DNA from 3 places in the Mesorhizobium sp. M1078 genome. Region 2 is predicted to be linked to each of the others. Evidence: predicted binding sites of a transcription regulator. Region 2 holds the regulator's gene; each other region holds the start of a gene.
The links. The regulator LexA, encoded in region 2, represses DNA repair genes until DNA is damaged. The targets are predictions, from matches to a motif close to TGTTCNNNNTGTGTTCNG.
Positions count from the first base shown of each region.

Region 1: the regulator LexA is predicted to act here: its motif matches at 3,337-3,354, upstream of NKH38_RS13145 (helicase-related protein).
Region 3: the regulator LexA is predicted to act here: its motif matches at 2,665-2,682, upstream of dinB (DNA polymerase IV).

Region 1 is NZ_JAMYMP010000008.1:6,599-12,062, forward strand. It holds gene NKH38_RS13125 (acetyl-CoA C-acetyltransferase) at 1-55, shown strand, start outside; gene phbB (acetoacetyl-CoA reductase) at 185-910, shown strand; gene NKH38_RS13135 (FAD-dependent oxidoreductase) at 960-2,210, opposite strand; gene NKH38_RS13140 (TetR/AcrR family transcriptional regulator) at 2,293-2,874, shown strand; gene NKH38_RS13145 (helicase-related protein) at 3,510-5,464, shown strand, end outside.
Region 2 is NZ_JAMYMP010000018.1:16,831-22,294, reverse strand. It holds gene kynU (kynureninase) at 81-1,328, opposite strand; gene NKH38_RS21825 (GntR family transcriptional regulator) at 1,496-2,260, shown strand; gene lexA (transcriptional repressor LexA) at 2,466-3,248, shown strand; gene NKH38_RS21815 (ComEC/Rec2 family competence protein) at 3,242-5,464, opposite strand, start outside.
Region 3 is NZ_JAMYMP010000025.1:1,809-7,272, forward strand. It holds gene NKH38_RS24700 (hypothetical protein) at 1-628, shown strand, start outside; gene NKH38_RS24705 (hypothetical protein) at 820-918, opposite strand; gene NKH38_RS24710 (hypothetical protein) at 977-1,075, opposite strand; gene NKH38_RS24715 (hypothetical protein) at 1,093-1,365, opposite strand; gene dinB (DNA polymerase IV) at 1,362-2,603, opposite strand; gene NKH38_RS24725 (hypothetical protein) at 2,837-3,073, shown strand; gene NKH38_RS24730 (heme-copper oxidase family protein) at 3,228-3,635, shown strand; gene NKH38_RS24735 (hypothetical protein) at 3,894-4,115, shown strand; partial or broken gene NKH38_RS33455 (PRC-barrel domain containing protein) at 4,416-4,550, opposite strand; gene NKH38_RS24745 (hypothetical protein) at 4,517-4,846, opposite strand; gene NKH38_RS24750 (hypothetical protein) at 5,007-5,309, shown strand.

The DNA.
Region 1 (5,464 bases), on a different contig from region 2:
CACGCTGTGCATCGGCGGCGGCATGGGCGTCGCTCTGTGCGTGGAAGCGCTGTGAAAGAGAAGTGAGTAGTGAATAGGGAGTAGTGAATGGGGAACAAGGAGCAGCGCGGCGGGATATCGATCCCTACTCGCTACTCCCTACTCCCTATTCCCTTCTTCCGACCAAAGGGAGGAAGAACTTTCAATGACCAAAGTAGCGCTCGTCACCGGTGGATCGCGCGGCATCGGCGCCGCCATATCGATCGGCCTGAAGAATGCCGGTTACACCGTTGCCGCCAACTATGCCGGCAATGACGAGGCAGCGGGGAAGTTCAGCACACAAACCGGCATCAAGACCTACAAATGGTCGGTCGCCGACTACGACGCCTGCGCCGCCGGAATCAAACAGGTCGAGGCCGATCTCGGCCCGGTCTCGGTGCTGGTCAACAATGCCGGCATTACCCGTGACGCCATGTTCCACAAGCTGACGCGCGAGCAGTGGAAGGAAGTCATCGACACCAATCTGTCTGGCGTCTTCAACATGACGCATCCGCTGTGGGGCGGCATGCGCGACCGCAAATTCGGCCGCGTCATCACCATCTCCTCCATCAACGGCCAGAAAGGCCAGGCCGGCCAGGTCAACTATTCCGCCGCAAAGGCCGGCGACATCGGCTTCTCGAAGGCGCTGGCGCAGGAGGGCGCGCGCGCGGGCATCACCGTCAATGTCATCTGCCCCGGCTACATCGCCACCGAGATGGTCAAGGCGATCGACGAGAAGGTGCTGCATGAACGCATCATCCCGCAGATTCCGGTCGGCCGCCTCGGCGAACCGGAAGAGATCGCGCGTTGCGTCGTCTTCCTCGCTTCCGAAGACGCCGGCTTCATCACCGGTTCGACCATTACAGCCAATGGCGGCCAGTACTTCGTCTGACGTCATGCCGCACTCGGCAACGCGCCGATTCGCCTGAACGTCGCAACTGTCAGGCGGCGAGCTTCAGCCCTGATTTGGCCTCAGGCTTGCTGGCGGCAATTAAGCCAGGCGCCTTTGCGGGCGCCGGCAGCCGGGCGTTTGAGGCCCGACTGAGACCCGACAGCTTCAGCGCAATGCGACGCTTCACGAACGGCAGAAGATTCACCAAGGAAAGCGACAGGTTGCGGACGAACCGCTTCGCCGGATTATGGGCAAGCGCCATCTCCGTCATCTTCCCCGCAAGATCGAGCACTTCCTGAGCCGCTGGGCGGCGCAGCTTTTCGTATAGGTCGAGTTCCGTCGCCGAGCGAATGCCGTTCACCACATCGCCAAGCAACTGGCCAAGCACGACCGCGTCGATGATGCCGGTATTCATGCCCTGCCCACCCGCGGGACTGTGTACATGCGCGGCATCGCCCATCAGGAACAGCCGGTCCTTGCGATAGGCCCTGACCAGACGATGATGCACGCGAAAGCGCGAACTCCACGTCAGGTCGAGCACGCGGGCTCTTGTCGTGGTTGGCCCGCGGCTATCGAGCAATGCCTGGATGTCGGCGGTGCCGGGCTTTTCCGGCGCATCCTTCATCGTCGCGACGACGCGGTACGAGCCATCCGGCAGCGGCGCCACCACCACCAGGCCCGCCGGTGCGAAAAACAGCGACACTTCGGCCGGTCCTACAGGCCAGTCCAGGCGAACGTCGGCCAGCACAAACGAACCATCATAGGCCTCGCCATCGAACTCGATGCCGGTCGACTTGCGCACCAGGCTCTGCATGCCGTCGGCTCCGACGACGTATCGCGCCGAGATGAGTTTTTCGTGGCCCTGCTCGACCACTGTCACGCGCGCGCCGTCACTGTCTTGAGCAACGGCCACAGCCTCGACCTCGCGATGAATGACGCCACCCAGGACCGCGATCCGTTCAGCGAACACCTGCTCGGTCACGTTCTGCGGCAGCATCATCAGGTAGGGATGCTTTGACGGCAGCTTGCCGAAATCGAGCTTGAGCAGCACCCGGCTCCGATCGCGGATGGCGAAATCGTCGAGATTCACGGAAAGCTCACTCAGCCGCTGCGTGAGGCCGAGCGGCTCCAGTGATTCCAGCGTTTGCGCATGGATGACCCCAGCGCGCGACGTTTGCAGACCCTGCGTCAGTCTGTCGATCAGCACGTGATCGACGCCAGCTTGATGCAGCGCGATTGATAGCGCCATACCAGTCGGGCCGGCGCCAATGATAAGGACTTCCGTTGTCTCAGGCAGCATTCCCCGTCTCCATTTATCAACACGTGTTGACTTCTAGTAAGTTGGATTGCATTTGTCAACGGCTGTTGGCATATGAATCTGGATGAACGAGAAGCAGCCGAACAAGCAGACCAAGTCGGACCGAACACGAGCCCAAATCCTTGAAGCCGCACGCCGGCTTTTCTCCGAGCACGGCTATGACGGCACCTCAATCCGCGACGTTGCGGCGCAGGCCTCGATCGATCCGGCCATGGTGATCCGTTATTTCCACAGCAAGGACGAGCTGTTCGCCAGGGCCGCCGTCGTGGACCTCCAACTGCCGGATCAGCGGATAGACCCTACCGCCATCGGTGAAACGCTGATCAGGCGCTTTCTGGTAAACTGGGAAGGTCAGGCCAACGGGCCAGGCATGATAATCCTGCTACGCTCGGCTGCGTCGAACGAGCACGCGGCCGAGAAGGTCCGCGACGTCTTCGCCAACCAGGTGAGGCCGATGGTTGCATCGATAGGCGACCCAGCGGACGCCGGACGGCGCGCCGGGCTGGTTGCCAGCCAGCTGCTGGGCCTGGCGACCTGCCGATATCTGTTGCGGCTTGAGCCCGTCGTCGCCCTGTCGCATGAGGAAATCATCCGGAATGTGGGACCGGTGTTGCAACGTTATGCAACAGGCCACGACGCGGCCTGAACCGGCGGGCACCGAGTGCTGTCGCGGCGATTGACCCGTTCCGGCACGCAAAGATTAACGATTTCCAGGCGCCCTGTGCAAAACCCGGTTCGCAAGCTGTGAATTCTCGATGGACAAGCTGTGGATAACACAACATGTTGGGGTGAACAAACCAGGAAAATCCCGCCATCGCTGATTCATCGCCGATTCGTTCCGGCTTTGAGCGCAACGTTAACGACCAAGGCCGAAAATCACCGGCAAATGGTTAAGGCCGATTAAGAAAATTCAACAATTTCATAATGTTGGCCGAGGCGTATCGGATCACGACGATGCCCCGCCGGCAAAGGTTAACGCCAATGGTCGCCTTGCAGGAATCGGGCCAGTTTCCGCGATTCAGCATATGGTGAGACTCAGGCTCGCAAAATCCACATGTAGCCGTGAACAAAAGCTGAATCTGCCGGAGTCACTGATTCGTCGCCGATTCGTTCCAGACTCGTTCCAACTGTTAATTGAGACCTCAACGACGAACCGTGGGACTGCCGGCCGGAACATTCCGCTTTCGCTTCGCGCCTGAAATCCCTATGTGTCGCCTGTCATACGCGCCACGCGAGGCGCGCTCCCGACAACACGATGCAGAAAGCCTCATCTCCAGGCCGATGAACATCCAGCCGAAACACACCGAGCCGCTGATCCTGTCGGGCCGCGACGTGACTGCCGTGCTGGGTCCGACCAACACCGGCAAGACCCATCTCGCCATCGAGCGCATGGTGGCACATGAGAGCGGCATTATCGGCCTGCCGCTCCGCCTTCTGGCGCGCGAGGTCTATGCCCGCGTCTGCGAAAAGGTCGGCGCCCACAAAGTGGCGCTCATCACCGGCGAGGAAAAAATCCAGCCGCCCGGCGCGAAATATTCGGTCTGCACCGTCGAAGCCATGCCGCGCGAGACCGACGTTGCCTTCGTGGCCATCGACGAGGTGCAACTCGCCGGCGACCTCGAGCGCGGCCACATCTTCACCGACCGTATCCTGCACCTGCGCGGCCGCCAGGAAACGCTGCTGCTCGGCGCGGCCACCATGCATGGCATCCTGCAAAAGCTGCTGAGAGGCGTCTCGGTGGTGACGCGCCCTCGCCTGTCGCACCTGGCCTATGCCGGCTCGAAGAAATTGACCCGCCTGCCGCGGCGTACGGCGATCGTCGCTTTCTCCGCCGACGAGGTCTATGCCATCGCTGAGCTGATCCGCCGCCAGCAAGGAGGAGCGGCGGTCGTGCTCGGCGCGCTGTCGCCCCGCACCCGCAATGCCCAGGTGGCAATGTTCCAGGCAGGCGACGTCGACTATCTCGTCGCCACCGACGCCATCGGCATGGGGCTCAACCTTGATCTCGATCATGTCGCCTTCGCCCAGAACCGCAAATTCGACGGCTATCAGTACCGCAATCTCACGGCGGCCGAGCTCGGCCAGATCGCCGGCCGCGCCGGCCGCCATCTGCGCGACGGCACCTTCGGCGTCACCGGCCAGGTCGATCCGCTGGACGAGGAGTTGGTCAAGCGCATCGAGGGGCACGAGTTCGATCCGGTGAAGGTGCTGCAATGGCGCACCGCGCATTTCGACTTCGCCAGCCTCGACGCGCTGAAGCGCTCGATCGAAACCAACGCGCCGGTCGAAGGCCTGACGCGGGCGCTGCCGGCGGTCGATGCCCAGGCGCTCGAACATCTCTCCCGCGACGAGGACATCCGCGCGCTGGCTACCAATGCCAAGCGCGTCGCGCTGCTGTGGGAAGCCTGCGCGTTGCCGGACTACCGCAAGATCGCGCCGGCCCAGCACTCCGACCTGATCGCTTCTATCTACACCGACCTCGCCAAACACGGCCATGTCGACGAGAACTACATGGCCGAGCAGGTGCGCCGCGCCGATACGACCGAGGGGGACATCGACACGCTGTCGCACCGCATTGCGCAGATCCGCACCTGGACATTCGTGTCCAACCGGCCGGGCTGGCTGGCCGATCAGGCACACTGGCGGGAAAAGACGCGCGAAATCGAAGACAGATTGTCGGATGCGCTGCATGAGCGGTTGACGAAACGGTTTGTAGACCGCAGGACTTCCGTCCTCATGCGGCGCCTTAGAGAAAATACAATGCCTGAAGCCGAAATCAGTCCTACCGGAACCGTCCTTGTCGAAGGCCATCATGTCGGCGAGTTGCAAGGGTTCCGCTTCACCGCCGATCAGAGCGCCGGCGGCGAAGACGCCAAGGCCGTGCGTACGGCAGCGCAAAAAGCGCTGGCCGCCGAGTTCGAGGCACGTGCCGAACGCTTCGGCGCCTGCGCCAATGGCGACCTTGCGCTCGGCTCCGACGGCACGCTGCGCTGGATCGGCGCGCCGATCGGCACGCTGGTTGCCGGCGAGGACGCGCTGAAGCCGCGCCTGGTGCTTTTGGCCGACGAGCAGTTGACCGGTCCCGCCCGCGACAAGGTCGCCGCGCGCGCCGAGCGCTTCGTCAATTTCCAGATCGAATCCTTGCTGAAGCCGCTGGTCGACTTGAAGAATGCCGAGCAGATCGCCGGCATCGGCCGTGGCATCGCCTTCCAGCTCGTCGAGCATTTCGGCCTCAT
Region 2 (5,464 bases):
GCGAAATGCTCTAGCTCTTTGGTTGACGCAATTTCGGACGGAAAACCGCTTCACACTTTTCCTGAAATTGCTCTAGTTTCTCACGTAACCGCGGTCTTGACCGCGAAGCGGGCGTCCTGCCAGGCGCCGGTGCGCAGAATATCCTCCAGGACTTCGACCGCCTGCCAGACATCGCCATATCCGACATAGAGCGGCGTGAAGCCGAAACGGATGGTCGACGGCGCCCGGAAATCGCCGATCACGCCGCGCTCGATCAGCGCGCGCATCACCTGATAGCCATGCGGATGGAGGAACGACACCTGGCTGCCGCGCTGGCTGCCGTCGCGAGGACTTTCCAGTTCAAGCCCGTAGGCGCCGCATCTGGCTTCGACGAGCTGGATAAACAGGTCGGTCAGCGCGATGCTTTTTCTGCGCACCGCCGCCATATCGATGTCGTTCCAGATATCGAGCGCGCCCTTGAGCGCCCGCATCGACAGCACCGGCTGCGTTCCGCACAGGAAGCGGCGAATGCCGCTGCCGACGGCAAAGCCCTGCTCGAAGGCAAAGGGCCGCGCATGGCCCCACCAGCCGCTGAGCGGCTGGTGGGCATCGTCATGGTGGCGCTCGGCCGCGTAGATGAAGGCTGGCGAGCCCGGGCCGCCATTGAGGTATTTGTAGGTGCAGCCGACGGCGAAATCGGCATTGGCACGGTCGAGTTCGACCGGCAAGGCGCCGGCGGTGTGGCAGAGATCCCAGATGATCAGCGCGCCGGCGTCATGTGCCTTGCGCGTCAGCGCCGCCATGTCGCGCAACTGGCCGGATTTGTAGTTGACGTGGTTGACCAGGATGACGGCAACGCTGTCGTCGATCAGGTCCTCGATTGCGGCCGCGTCGACGCCCTCCAGCCGCAGCCGCGTTCCCGGCCGGGTCGAGGCGACGCCTTCGGCCATGTAGAGGTCGGTCGGGAAACTGTCGCCCTCGGCAACGATGACCGACCGATTCGGCCGCATGCCGAGCGCGGCGTGCAGCAACTTGTAGATGTTGATCGAGGTTGTGTCGCAGACCACCGTCTGCCCGTCAGCCGCGCCGATCAGTCGTCCGAGCTGATCTCCCAGTTCCACCGGCATGTTGAACCAGCCAGCGGTGTTCCAGGCGCGAATGAGGTCGTGCGCCCATTCCTGCGTGGCGGCCTGCTGCAATTCGCTGAAGACGGCTGGTGACGCGGCACCCAGCGAATTGCCGTCGAGATAAATTACGCCTTGCGGCAAGACAAAGCGTTCGCGCATGGAGCGCAGCGGATCGGCGGCATCCATTGCTTCGATTGTAGCGAGATCGGGTGTCGTGCTCATGATCCGGCGCCCCTCCATGGACAAACGCGCGCGGCGGAGCCTGCCGCCCAAACATGCCGGCGATCTTGAGTGGTCGCCCTTGAACTGTCAAACATTATATATAATTCACCCATTGAAAGGCTTTGATATATAATGATCCGCCGAGCGTTTATGACTGATGGATCACGATGCTGGATGACGAGCAGACCTCGAAGACGGAAGTGGCCTATCGCCTGCTCAGGCGCGATATTCTTGCGACCCGGCTGGCGCCTGCCGCGCCGTTGAAGCTGAGCACGTTGCGCAACACCTACGGCATCGGCTGGACGCCGTTGCGCGAAGCGCTGTCGCGGCTGGAGGCGGAACGGCTTGTGACCGCCATCAGCAACCGCGGGTTTGCGGTCGCTCCCGTCTCTCGGGCGGAGCTCGAGGATCTGGCGCGTGCGCGGCTGGTGGTCGAACTGCCCCTGCTGGTGGAATCGATCGAGAAAGGCGACCGTGAGTGGGAAGACGCGGTCGTTGCCGCCCACTATCGTCTCTCACGGTGCGGGTCTGTTCTCGACGATCCATCGGATGATGCGGTCGACGCGTGGTACGAAAAACACGATGCCTTCCATGCGGCGCTGCTCAGTGCCGCGACATCCAGCTGGCTGCTGCGCTTCAATGCAACGATTTCCGACCAATTGCATCGCCATCACCGCTTTCTGGGTCTGGCCCCCACGCTGCGCGCCGCCGCCGGCCGCACGGATGGGCACCGGAAGGCCGTGGCGGCCCTGCGCGACGCCGTGGCGATCGAACACCATACCGCCCTGATGGAAGCGGCCCTCGATCGCGACGTCGAACGTGCGAAAACTCTGATGACCGCTCACATCGGCTCCACGCTGCAGGTCTATGCCCAGAGCGAACCCGGCGCGGATGCTGCGCAGCCCCGTCCGAAAGGGAAGCGGCGATCGTAACCGACGACGCAGGGCACTTTGTCTTCGTTTCACCCCGTTGCTGGCAACTGGGCGCAGGCGGCGCTCGCAGCGCCGAACGTTACGCTGAACAAAACGTCAACACATTCATTAAACTTTAAAAGGTTGCGGAACACAACTGGAACAGATAGTGTTTGTTCTGGGTTTGTTTTTTCCGATTCTGGTTTCAGAACCCTTGGGGGCCGCGATGCTGACGCGCAAACAACATGAGCTTCTGATGTTCATCCATGAACGCCTGAAGGAGAGCGGAATCCCGCCGTCCTTCGACGAGATGAAGGAAGCGCTCGACCTCGCCTCCAAGTCCGGCATCCACCGACTGATCACAGCGCTTGAGGAGCGCGGTTTCATTCGCCGGCTGCCGAACCGGGCGCGCGCGCTGGAAGTGCTGCGGCTACCCGACTCGATCGCACCAGGCCTCAATGCGGCGAGGAAGTTTTCGCCGAGCGTCATTCAGGGCAGTCTTGGTCAAACCGGCCAAGGGCAAGGCGGCCAGGGACAAGGCGCGTTGGGCCAAGGCGGTCTCGGCCGCCAGATCAGGCCGGGCTCGCCGTCGCGTTCGATGTCGGCCGGCAATGACGATGCCGTTTCCGCGATTTCAATCCCGGTTATGGGACGCATCGCCGCCGGCGTGCCGATCGACGCCATCCAGCATCAGACCCATTCGATCTCGGTGCCGCCCGACATGATCATGGGCGGCGAACACTACGCGCTCGAGGTTAAGGGCGATTCGATGATCGAGGCCGGCATTTTCGATGGCGACACGGTCATCATCCGCAATGCCGACACAGCCAGCCCCGGCGAGATCGTGGTGGCGTTGGTCGACGATGAGGAAGCGACCCTGAAACGCTTCCGCCGCAAGGGCGCCTCGATCGCCCTGGAAGCCGCCAACCCGGCCTACGAGACCCGCATTTTTGGACCGGACAGGGTGAAGGTGCAGGGCAAGCTTGTCGGATTGATCCGGCGCTACTGAGCCGGCTTGGGTTTGTACTTTTCACGCTGGTTGTAAGGCGGCAGGCCGCGCGCTTCGCGGGAGAAGCGGCGTTGCTCGTGCCAGGGGCGATACGGCTTGTCGACGGCGAAGCGGATGGTTGGCGCTGCCGCTGCCGATTGCGGATCGAAGAAGACGGCGGCGCTGCCGTCGCGGGCCAGCTGTTTCTTAGTCACGACCAGCACCAGCGGGTCGCGGCACGGATTGTAGGCGGTGGCGTCATCGATGACGATCAGGCTCGCGAAGGCACAGGCCGGCCGCGCCGTCTTGCGGTCTTTCGCAAGCGCTACAATGGCTCCGGAAGGGTGCCGGGCGATACAGAGATCGCCGGTGCAATAGAAGGGCGAGCCGGGCGGCAGATCGAGCGGATCGAGATCGAACCGCGTATCTGTTGCCTCGAAAATCTCAGGTGGGATAATGGTTTCGGCCCGCAGCGCCCGTTTCCAATTGTCCGTGGTGAATTCGTTGGAGCGTTCGCGGTTGAGGGCGAGTTCGCCGCCACCGATCGGCATGGCCACCAGATGCGCATCCTCGGATATGAGCACGTCGGGCGTAAGCACCTGCGGCACCGTCAACAGGCCGGCCAGCGCGAAAGGCACGGCCGCCAACCTGAGCCAGGTGGTGGCCATGGTGGCGATGACGAGGGCGACCGCCACCAACAGCACCGAGCGGATGGAGATCAGCCCGACGGCGTCGACCGGCGAGCGCTCGGAAATCCAGGCCGATATAGCGATCATCGCCATCAGACCCTTGCCCATCACATAGAGGAGCGGCCCGTCGGCGCCGAACGGCATCGCCAGTGCGCTGAGCACGGCAAAGGGCATGACGATCAACGAAACAATCGGCATCACGGCCAGATTGGCGATCAGGCTGAGCGGCGACACACGCTGAAAATGCCAGATGGCGAACAGCAAGGTTGCACTGCCGGCGATGATCGAGGTCATGGCGAGGCCGCCCATGGCCAGCGCGAATTTTCGCGACAGGAAGCCGACGAAGGAGCGCTTTGCCAGCGGCGTTCTCACCTTGTCGGCGCGGTAATCGGCCCAGCCGGCATAGGCGCCGACAAGGGCGGCAGTGGCGGCAAACGACATCTGGAAGCTGGGACCGACCACCTCGTGCGGCGACACCAGGATGACGGCAATGGCGGAGATCGCCAGATTGCGCATGGTGAGTGCGGCGCGATCAAACAGCACGGCGACAAGCATGACCGCCAGCATGATGAAGCTGCGCTCGGCGGCAACCACGACGCCTGAAATAACGAGATAGGCGGCGATCGAGACAAGCGCTGCCGCGGCCGCATATTTCTTCACCGGCCGGCGCGAAGAGAAATCGGGAAACAGCGCAAAGGCGCCACGCAGCAACGCCATGATGGTGCCGGCAACCAGCGCCATGTGCAGGCCGGAGATGGAGATGATGTGGTATATGCCGGTGCGCCGCATCGCTTCGTTGACCTCGTCCGGGATGCCGGCGCGCACCCCGACAATCAACGCCGCGGCAATCTCGCCTTCGGCGCCGCCGATCTTGCCCCTGATATGGTCGGCAATGTTTTCGCGCGCGTTCTCGATTGCCGAGGAGAGCCGCGCGGCCAGCGGCGGCGGTCCCTGCGTAGCAATGGTTTTCGGATTCCCGAGAAAGAAGCCGCTGCCGCCGATACCGGTGAAATAGCTGTCGAAGGAGAAATCGTAGCTCTCCGGCCGCACCGGACCGGTCGGCGGCAACAGCCTGGCATAGCCGGTGATCAGGGAGCCGGCGGTCATATCGGCGGGAACGGTCCGCGCCGAGAGCCTGACCCGCTCCGGGGCGTAGCGCAACTCGGGGTAAGCGGTCGAAACCACGTCAAGCGTCAGCCTGATGCGCCCGCTCTCCATCTGTTCGAGACTGACGACGCGGCCGGTCAGCCGTGTCTGGATCTCGGAGCCGAGCATCTGCGTTCCGGCGCGCCAGGTCTCGACCTTGGCGGCGACGACGCCGAGCGCGCACAGCATCGCGGCCATGCAGAACAGATGCGTCCTCGGCCGAGGTCGCGTGGCGACAGCGCAACATGTCACCAGCACCACAATGGCGATTGGCTGCGCAAAGCCGGGCTCGCCGGCCAGCGAGAAATAAATGATGACGCCGGCCGCCAGGAAAACCGGCACCAGCAGGAAGGCGACGCCCCGGTCGAGCTCCGCGTTGGCGGCCGCGGCAAGGCTGCGGCG
Region 3 (5,464 bases), on a different contig from region 2:
CTCGGTGATGGCGAACGGGCAAGAGGTGGCAGTGCATCCGCTAAGTGATGGCTTCCGCCTCGATCTGCCCGATGACGCCGACGCGATCGAAGTCACCGGCGGTGGCATGGAACGACGACTGGCCTTGTCGGCCTACCCGACCGAGCTCGGCCTGCTGTCGCCCGAGAACGCGGCTGTCGACAGCACCGCGCCCCTGCAGTCCATCGGTTTCGACGATGTCACCACGCGCGGCCTGCGCAAGGTGCCGTCCGGTTATGCCGGGTTGACCTGGTTCAACCTGAACGCACTGGCGCGCGATCATACCGAAGGCAGCGAAGGCTACGTCAACGGCAATATTTCGGGAGACCATGTCTGCTATACGAGCAGCGGACACCCGGCCGAATTCTCGAGCGAAAAACCGTTCGGGTTCCATTCCGTGATGCTGACGGCGGCATGGTTGAAGTCCGAAGGCGAAACCGCACTGGTGGAGAGCTGGCTTGGCGACCGGCTGATCGCCAGCGACACGATCGTCCTGTCGGCACTGGCGCCCGTCCACTATGCGCCGATGCTGGCGGCGGTGACGCGCGTGGGCCTCTCCACGAGCCACTATTGGCAGCTCGTGCTCGACGATCTGGTGGTTGTGCGCTGAAGCGTGTCGGGATTAATCGGGGTGAAAGGGTTTATCGCGGATTGGAAGCACCGTTCGCGGTGACCTGCGAGAGCTTGCCTTTTTTGACCAGCACCGGTTTCAGATAGGTTTTCTTCATTTTCCACTCTCCACCTCGGGCACCCAAAGCCCTGTTCCCGGCCAGACGGCACGAGGCGTCGGATAATCGGCTGCTAGACTGCGACCGGCCCGGAGCCGTTACCATTGTCGGCTGTAACCTGCGAGAGCTTGCCCTTCTTGACCAGCACCGGCTTCGAATAGGTCTTCTTCATGCCGCATCTCCAGTGTAAGGCGGGCCGCCAGATCAGGCGAAAGTCCGACTCAACGACCTCACTCGATCGGGCCGGAACCCGCTCCATTGGCGAGCGCCGTAACCTGCGAAAGCTTGCCTTTTTTGACCAGAACAGGCTTCGAATAGGTTTTCTTCATGGTATAATCCTCCAAGGTTACGCGATAATGCCAGACGGATCGACACTGTCAACCTTCGCGGCCTCGCTGTCCCATCCCGGTTTTTCTTGGCGCCGATGCGCTAACTGCAAGTCCACCTTCATCGACAAAGCGTTGTTCTTGGGCGTGCATGGCGTGGCCGGGTTGCGGTGCGAAAAATGTCCGAAACTGCGGCGGGCCTGGCCTGGTTGGTCGGCCTGCTCAAACAGAGCGGCAATGCAGCGCGGACTGGCCCAGCCTAAACATTGGCCTTGCCGTCGCGCCGCACTCACAGTTCCTTCTCCGCCAGTTCGCGGAAGGCATCGGGAACCGAGCGCCGGGCTTCCAGCGCCACGGCGCCATAGCCGACAGCCTCTCTGCCAAAGCGCTGGCGGATCTTGTCGATGGCGCGGTCGGCGCCAAAGCGCGCCAGGCCTTGCCTGCTGCCGGCCCGCTGCTTTTCATCGGCAAGCCCGAGCGGCAGCTCCAGCTGCAGCTCGGCACTTTCTTCCAGCTGCGACACCGAGATCGCCAGCAGCGAGATGGTCTTCTCCCGAGGGTTGGCGGCCAGCACGCCGCGCACCAGCTCCCCGGCGATTTCGGCCAGCATCGCGGTTGCCGAAATCGGCTGATCGAGCGTCAGCGAGCGTGTGACAGCGTGCAGATCGGCGAAACGCACGCGCACCGTCACCGTGCGCCCGGGCCGTGATTTCGCCCTGAGCCGGCTTGCGACCCGGTCTGCCAGATGCAGCAGCACGGGTCCGAAGATACGCGCCTCGGCCGGCCGTCTGCCAAGCGCCGACTGCGCGCCGGCGGAATGCGACCGCCTGTGGGTTTCGAGCTTTCGCGGGTCGCGGTTCCATGCCAGCGACGCCAGCTTTTCGCCGGTGGCGGGCCCGAGCAACCTTCGCAGCGCCCCGCTATGCGTCTGTGCCAACTGGCCGATGGTCTCGATGCCGATCTCGGCCAGCCGCGCCTTGGTCGCCGGGCCGACGCCCCACATCAGGCCGACCGGCAGATCATGCAGGAAGGCAAGTTCGGTGTTCGGATCGACCACCACCAGGCCCTCGGGCTTGGCCACCTGCGAGGCGATCTTGGCCAGATGCTTGGTGCGCGCCACGCCGATCGAGATCGGCAGGCCGAGCTCTGCCCGGACGCGCCGACGCACCGTGGCGGCGATCTCGGCCGGCGGTCCGAACAGATGCGTGCAGCCGGCCACATCGGCAAAGGCTTCATCGATGGAAATCCGCTCGACCAGCGGCGTGAAATCGTCGAGCACCTTGATGGCGGCGTCGCCCAGCCGCTGATAGTCGGCGAAATGGCCGCCGACGAAGATCAGTCCGGGGCAAAGCTCGCGCGCGCGTCGTCCGGGCATGCCGCCGCGCACGCCGAAAGCCCTGGCTTCGTAGGAAGCGGCAAGCACGACGCCGCCGCCGACGGCGATCGGCTTGCCCCTGAGCGCCGGGTCGAGCAGCTGCTCGACCGAGGCGTAGAAGGCGTCGAGATCCGCATGCAGGATGGTGGGCTCCATCCCGACCGTTCCCTTTGCGGCGTTGCAGCATTAGCCGCGTCTGTTGTGAGAGGCGTTTTTGCCGAACAAATAGAGAACAAACAGGGCCTATTGTCAAGCGAAGCGGTTGTCGCCGGCCGGCCCGTTCCAGGTCGGGCTGTCGAGTGCTCCGCCTGGGCATCGGACCTGCGGAACATTGTCTCTCGCCTCGGCGTTCATATCCGCGACGGGACGCTGTTTTTGTGGAGGCCGGTATGGGCCAGTTCGAGATGATCGACCTCGTCAGCGTCATTGACGCCTGCACGAGCGATCGCGTTGCCGGGCACTGCGTGTCAATGGCCAGGGCGGTGGAGGAGTTGCGAGTGCTGACCGGTGATTTCGTATCGCCGGACGAGACGGTGGCCAACGCGCTGTCGGCAGTGGCGCTGGGGCGCGGCTGCGCGGTGGTGTTCGACGAGCGAGCGGGCGCCGAGATCTTGCTGACGCCGTAGCGCGGCGGCGCCGGGTTGTGGCAGCCAGAAAAGTCGAACAGCGTGCAAAAAGCTGTGCAGGCATGGCCCCATAACCGGGGCGTGGAAAAGTTCTGCGCGTGGGTGTATTCTCCAGGTCGCAAGAGGTCGCAGACCGCATAGGGGGAGAAATGACATGCCGAGGGTTTCAGAACTCTTTTTCAAAACTGCCATCTTGTTCCTGATGTTGGGGATTGCGGCCGGCCTGCAGATGGCGATCTCGGGTGACCACGCCGCTTTTCCGGCGCACGCGCATATCAATCTGCTCGGTTGGGTGACGAGCGCCATCTTCGGCGGCTACTACGCGCTCAATCCGCAAAAGGCGGCGCGTCGCATCGCCATGATCCACTACGGGCTCTACACACTCGGCCTGGTGATCATGCTGCCGGCGCTGTATGTGATGCTGCAGGGAAACCCGGCGCTTGAACCGATCGTCGCCGGCGGCTCGCTCATCGTCGCCGCTGCCGTTCTGGTTTTTGCTTTCGTGGTGTTTTCGCCCGAAACCGCGCGCTCGGTGTCCGGCGTGGTGCCGGCTTCTCGCTGACTGTTCGCGCAGCGATCAAGTCCGACCCGCGTTCGCGACCCGCGACGCGGGTTGGCCAGCCCGATGGACAGCCGCTGGTTTGCGGTGTCTACCGCCGCGTGGGCGACCATAACTGAGCCCCACACGTATTATTTCGTGACTATTTGGCGCCGGAACCTTCCCAGATATCGCGCGTTGCGGCGACTGTATTCGCGCTGCCTTATATATAGGCAGCCTTGAGTACGTCCACAGCATGGGTTGGGGGAGGAGCAGGACACCATGTCGAACAGAGAAATCGGAACGTCGGCCTCGCTGGGCCGACGCATCGCCGATCTGAAAGCCAGGATGCGAGACGCCAGCGTTACTGAACACGAGATGCAGACCTTCCAGAAGGTCGCAGCCATCATGGGAGGTGTCGAAGGCTCCCTACGCCTCGACGCCGACGACCTGATCGCGGCGTCCTTCGTCACCGAGGCGCTCGGCGATCCCGGGTCGAATTGAAGCCATGCGCCCGTCGGCACTAAGTGCCGGCGGTCGATGGGCCGTTACGCCGGTCGTCTGCGATACTGGAGCGTGTGCGCACCGCCTGCGGCGGACAATCTCTTGCGCACTTTGAAGATTTCAGGCGAGCGGCCTCAACGGCGCTTGGAACATTGGACTTCGCGTTCGTGCTCTCGGCTGCCTCGCGGCTGTCGAAGGTGTGTCGCCGTCGCCGTCCAGTCCTTGACCACAAGGGCTAAAGCAACCAAACCGCCAAGGCGCCTTAAACGAAGGATCCGACCAGCCGGATCCTTCGAAATATCAATCGCGATGCTCCGGCATCGCCTTCAGCTCATCCTTGGTCCAACTGGTGACGGCGTGGACGTCCCGGGAAACCTCTCGAAAGTCCGCGGTCGCTGCCCTTACACGTCGTCGAACGGGCCGCCGCGCCTCGCCAGGTCGTGACCAATGGCGGCTTCCTCGGCGTCGTCGGGCAAGGCATCGTCACTGTCCTGGTAGGGGTTGTCGTCATCCTCCTCGGGCAGTTCGCCTTCCTTCTCGACTCCGGTGGTGTCCGGCAGGCTTTCCTCATCTGCTCCGTCGGGCAGGACCGTTGCGCCACGCAGCGCATCCCAATCCTGCCGGCGCGGCGTCGGCGCTTCCACCTCGTCATTGGCGATCCTGTCGCGGGCATCGTTTTTGCTCGGTGGCGCCTCGACCTCGTCATTGGGTTTTCTGTTTCGTTCTTCCATGATTGCCTCCTCCGGGCGGCTTTGCGTCGAGAAGGTGGAACTCACTTCCGGCTGTCAGGTTCCGGCAACCACTCCATCTCCGTGGAACCAATTGCCGCCAGTCTGCTTTGCCAAGGACTAGTCTGCTTTGCCAAGGAGATGAATCCAGAGGAGCTGGACCATGAAGACTTTCCCCCTCATCCCATGCGTGCTGCTCTTGGCGCTGGCCGACCCGGCGGCTGCGCAGGACAATGGCGACCAGCACGGCCCTGCCGCGCCTTGCCAGGCGCAGCCTCAGGACGATGGTCAGAAGCCGCCGGTCGCCAATGGCGGCGGCGAATCGACCAGCACGCTCGGTCCCTGCGGCGGCGTGCTGCAGCCGCCGCCCAGTGGTGACCAGGGTATGACGCAGCCGCCGCCGGATCAGGGCAAGACGCCGGTGATCAAGCCTGGCGAGGTGCCTGCGCAGCCGCCGAAGCAATGACCTTTGCTTGAAACTTCACGGCGTGGCACGAAGGCGGTCGGTTCCGGTCTTGGCCGGGCGACGCGGTCACCGGATCAATGCCGGCGCCGGCCGCGATCGCCACCGGAATTGGAGCCATGCATCATCCATGTCGAAGGTCTCCTGAGGGATTGTGC